2 regions of the Pontibacter sp. BAB1700 genome follow, and region 1 is predicted to be linked to the other one. Evidence: riboswitches for the same ligand, from Rfam matches in the RefSeq annotation. Region 1 holds a riboswitch; the other holds the start of a gene.
The links. Region 1 has a riboswitch for cobalamin ahead of O71_RS04005 (TonB-dependent receptor). Riboswitches for the same ligand answer to the same signal wherever they lie in the genome.

Region 1 (2,199 bases):
TACCGTAGCACCCTGCACTGGCAGCCCAATGTAGCCACCGATGCCAATGGGAAGGCGACTATTTCGTTCTTCACGTCAGATGTCATTACTGAGTTTGTGGCCGTGTGCGAAGGTATAGCAAAGCACGGAACGGTAGGCGCGACCTCCTATCGCTTCAGCAGCGACACACGGATACAGCCATAGTCTACTTTTTCCGGCTGACCCACTTGTTGCCCTTTAGCCAGAAGCGCCAAGGCAGCAGGGCATCATCGCCGGCGTAGTCTATACCTACACGGGGGCCGATAGCTATACCTTCAGCAGGTACGTCTATACCTTCCTCTATCCAGATGGTGTCGCCGGTGAGTGGTTCGCCGTAGTGGCGGCGGTCTATACCTAAGGCGATACTAAGCACGCCCGGCCCGGCAGTAAGGTTGGGTTTAGGGGTGAGCATATTGCGGCGCAGCAGCATTTCTTCTATGCCTTCTGTCGGCTCAATGGCCCGTACCAGCACGGCGTCGGCGCTTCCTTCTACATTGGTAATGATGTTAAAAAGGTTGTACATGCCATACACCAGGTATACATAAGCCACTCCGCCCTCGTGGTACATGATCTCGGTACGCTGGGTCCGGCGGTTCATGTGCGCATGGCAGGCCTTGTCGTTTGTGCCGGAGTAAGCTTCTGTTTCCACGATCATGCCTCCGGTGAGGATGCCACCGTGGTTCGTGTAGAGGTATTTCCCCAGCAGGTCCTGCGCCACCTGCACCACATCCGCTCGGGTATAAAAGTCTTTTCTGAGCTTCACTTTGTAATGAATAATGATGAATGAGTAGTTAATTCATAGCTGCCTGCAAGCAAATGATGAACAGGTATACGTGAAACAAGCTTATCGGCCAATACCTTATCCGCGCATTATTGTTCGTTATCATATGCTACTCACTAAATCTAATCGCTCATTCGTCATTACTCATTACTTGTTTCTTCGTTAAAACAATTACCTTTGCCTCAGATTGGTGGCCTTGTTGTTTCCGCGACAAAGCCTTAAAAGGGAAATAGGTGAGATACCTATGCTGTTCCCGCAACTGTGATCTTCTTAAAAAGGGGTTAGCCAAAACCACCGCCACTGTGCCGCACGACGCACGGGAAGGCTGGCTAACCTGAAGAGAGCCAGGAGACCTGCCAGTCCGACAACAATTAGTCGTATGCTTTCGGGTAAAAAGCTGCACGGCCTTCGCTATACCTGCGCGCGCTGTTCCTGCCTATACCTGCCTGCATGCTTCGGGATCTAAGCAAGCGTATACGTGGCAAAGTTTCATTACCGTCTTTTATCATACCTGGCCCTTTTGCTGGGTATAGCACCGGCTGCCGTGGCACAGCAGGATACAACGCTGTATCACTTGCGCACCGTCGAGATATTCGGCAAGCCCGCCGAGGTTTTTGCCTCCGGCAGCCGCGTGAGCACAATCGACAGCAGTTTCATCCGCACCTATGCTTCCGGCACCATAGCGGATGCCTTGCAGTCCCGCACACCGGTTTTTCTGAAAACGAACGGTGCGAGCGGCATTTCCACTCCTTCTTTCCGGGGCACCAGCGCTACGCATACTGCCGTGCTTTGGAACGGCCTCAACATCAGTCAGCCAGCCTTGGGGCAGAGCGACCTGTCCTTGTTGCCTTTGAGCAGTATCGGAAGCATTGCGGTGCAGCATGGAGCGGCAGGTGCTATGTATGGCAGTGGCGCGATCGGTGGGCTGTTTTGCTTAACTCCCCAACCCGGCAAGAACCCGGTTTTGGAGCAGATGTGATGCAGGAGGCCGGCAGCTTCGGCCGCTACTTCTCCAGCGCAGGCGTTCGCTACAGCGGCCAAAAGTTTTCTGTCGCACTGAGTGGCTATCGCCTGGCAGCAGAAAACGACTTTTCTTTCCGGGACTACGGTCGCATTGGAGCACCGGCTCGTCGACAGGACCAGGCACAGGTAGCACAGCATGGCTTTACGCAGGACCTGAGCTGGCAGCTCTCTTCCAACACCCGGCTTGCTTTGCATGGCTGGTATACCTTTGCCGACCGGGAAGTAGCTCCGGCGCTGGGCGCTGCCAACACCAATGCCGAACAACTCGACCGGAACCTGCGCCTGATGGCGGAATTGAACCACAGCAGCAACTGGGGCGAAACCTCCGTGAAAGCAGCCGTCTTCAATGATTACCTCCGCTACACCGACAATAACAA
Region 2 (2,199 bases), on a different contig from region 1:
GCGAGGTCAGTCAGGCTGTACTTCGTATCTTTTACTTTCTGAAGTTTGCCGTCATACAGGCTGCCGCTGATAGACTGCAGGACCTGATTGCCAGAAACGCTATAACGGTAGGCTAAAAGTTTGGTGCCGTCAGGCGAGATTGCTATACCTGCTTTACGGGCATCCGCTGGAGCTTCGAGCAGCAGTACGGGCTTCTCTTTCTGACCGCTACGCAGGTCTACCCGATGTGCATACAGCACCTGATTGCCCTGCTCATTTGTGCGGTGCGTGACCAGCAGCACAGCTTCCTGGTTTCTGGCAAAAGCCTCCACCGTTTCTTCAGCGGCCAATGGTACAGTAGCCGACCAGGCTTTTTTGAGGGCGGTATTATAGCGCTCTATGGCATACTCGCCAGGTTTGCTGCGGCTGAGGATTACGAAGCCCTCGGTTCCGAGCGGAAGCGTCTTGCTGCTGATGCTTTGGTTGTATTGGTCTTCCGTATTGTCAGGGATGTAATTGAAAGGTATGGCGGCTCTCTTACCCTGAGACGATGCTGGTGCTGCAGCAAAGAGTATGGCTAGGCACAAAAGCGGTAGCAGGCGTAGTATTTTCAAGGGTATAAAGTTAAATGGTAACTGCATGTGTGTGCTTATGGGTATTCAGGAGCTAATATAATCAAAATTGTTTCTCGTGGAACGAGGTATGGGATAAGCTAAGAACGCACAGGTATAGGTATAGCTTAGAGTTGTATCTCCTCTGCCAGTACACGCACCGGCTGCTTGTGCTCGTCTATGGCTACAAAGGTAAAGCTGCCATGTACCGCCTTCAGCCGAACATCAGAGTACATTTCTTCAATATAGATTTCCACCTGCACCTTGAGGCTGGTATTGCCTACACTACTCACCTGTCCGATTAACTCTACAATGGTGCCTGCAGGTATAGGCTGCGTGAAATCTATCCGGTCAGACGATACCGTTACCACCCGTTTGCGGCAGAAGCGGGTAGCCGTGATAAAAGCCACCTCGTCCATTAGTTGCATGGCAGCGCCGCCAAATAGGGTGTCATAATGATTGGTCGTGTTCGGGAAAACTGCTTTGAAGATGCGCGTTTCTGACTCGGTAATACGTTGCTGTAAATTCATAATTTATAGGTTTAAGTGTGCTGGAGTGTAGGTGCGCCGCGCCACACAGCTGTGGCTGTAGGTTCAATTGAAGGTAAAAGCAGGAGCTGAATAGTGGCATAAACAGATAATTTGGGCATGCCGGTGCAGAAAAAATGTGGAGAGGGAGTAGGTGCAAATGCGCTGCAAAGTCAACTTGAGCTGCAGGAGGTGACTACTACGCTAACCACAGGCTTTAGGCGCGAAAGCATGCGTGGAATATTGTTGGGGCAAGTCTCCTGGCTTGTAACATTGTTGCCGTCCTTCTCATCCGGGCTCCGGACAATGGACATTTGTGTGGCAGCAATCAATTGTTACTTACAGTTGCGCGTCAGCCCGTGATTTGCACACGGTTCCTTTTTAAACCTGAGCTATTCCTAGCTGAGGTACCTCCAAACGCTGTAAAGATAGAAATTTTTAACTGATGCGGCTCCAGTTGACAGTATTTACGCTCAGCGACTTAATATGCCGCATGATATTCTGGTTCTGTGGCTGCTCCAACTGAGGGTCTTCGTTGAGCACACGTTGCGCAGCTGCACGTGACTCTTGTAGGATAGGAGCGTCTTTGGCCAAATCGGCAATGAGCAGATCCAGCACACCGCTTTGCTGCGTACCCATCAGGTCGCCTGGTCCGCGCAGCTTCAGGTCAATGTCAGCAATCTCAAAGCCATTGTTGGTGCGCACCATCGTCTCCAGCCTGGTCTTGCTGTCTTTGCTCAGCTTATACCCTGTCATCAGGATGCAGTAGCTCTGCTCCGCACCCCGGCCCACCCTGCCACGCAACTGGTGCAGCTGCGACAAACCGAAGCGCTCCGCACTCTCGATGATCATCACAGAGGCGTTGGGCACGTTCACGCCTACTTCAATTACAGTCGTAGCTACCATGATCTGTGTTTCGTTACGCACAAAGCGCTGCATTTCGTAGTCTTTATCCTGCGCCTTGAGTTTGCCATGCACCATGCTCACCTGGTACTCTGGGAAAGCACGGCGGATACTTTCATAGCCATCCATCAGGTCCTTGTAATCCATCCCTTCCGACTCCTCAATGAGTGGGTACACGA

Region 2: linked by a shared signal. The riboswitch ahead of O71_RS16090 (acyl-CoA thioesterase) and the one ahead of O71_RS04005 (TonB-dependent receptor) in region 1 are both predicted to bind cobalamin.

Annotation. Positions count from the first base shown of each region.
Region 1 is NZ_AKIS01000027.1:16,073-18,271, forward strand. Features, by position in the region: gene O71_RS03995 (TonB-dependent receptor) at 1-183, shown strand, start outside; gene O71_RS04000 (DNA-3-methyladenine glycosylase) at 185-781, opposite strand; cobalamin riboswitch at 971-1,175, shown strand; gene O71_RS04005 (TonB-dependent receptor) at 1,278-1,778, shown strand; gene O71_RS04010 (TonB-dependent siderophore receptor) at 1,778-2,199, shown strand, end outside.
Region 2 is NZ_AKIS01000141.1:6,015-8,213, forward strand. Features, by position in the region: gene O71_RS16085 (hypothetical protein) at 1-593, opposite strand, end outside; gene O71_RS16090 (acyl-CoA thioesterase) at 719-1,120, opposite strand; cobalamin riboswitch at 1,350-1,547, opposite strand; partial or broken gene recG (ATP-dependent DNA helicase RecG) at 1,556-2,199, opposite strand, start outside.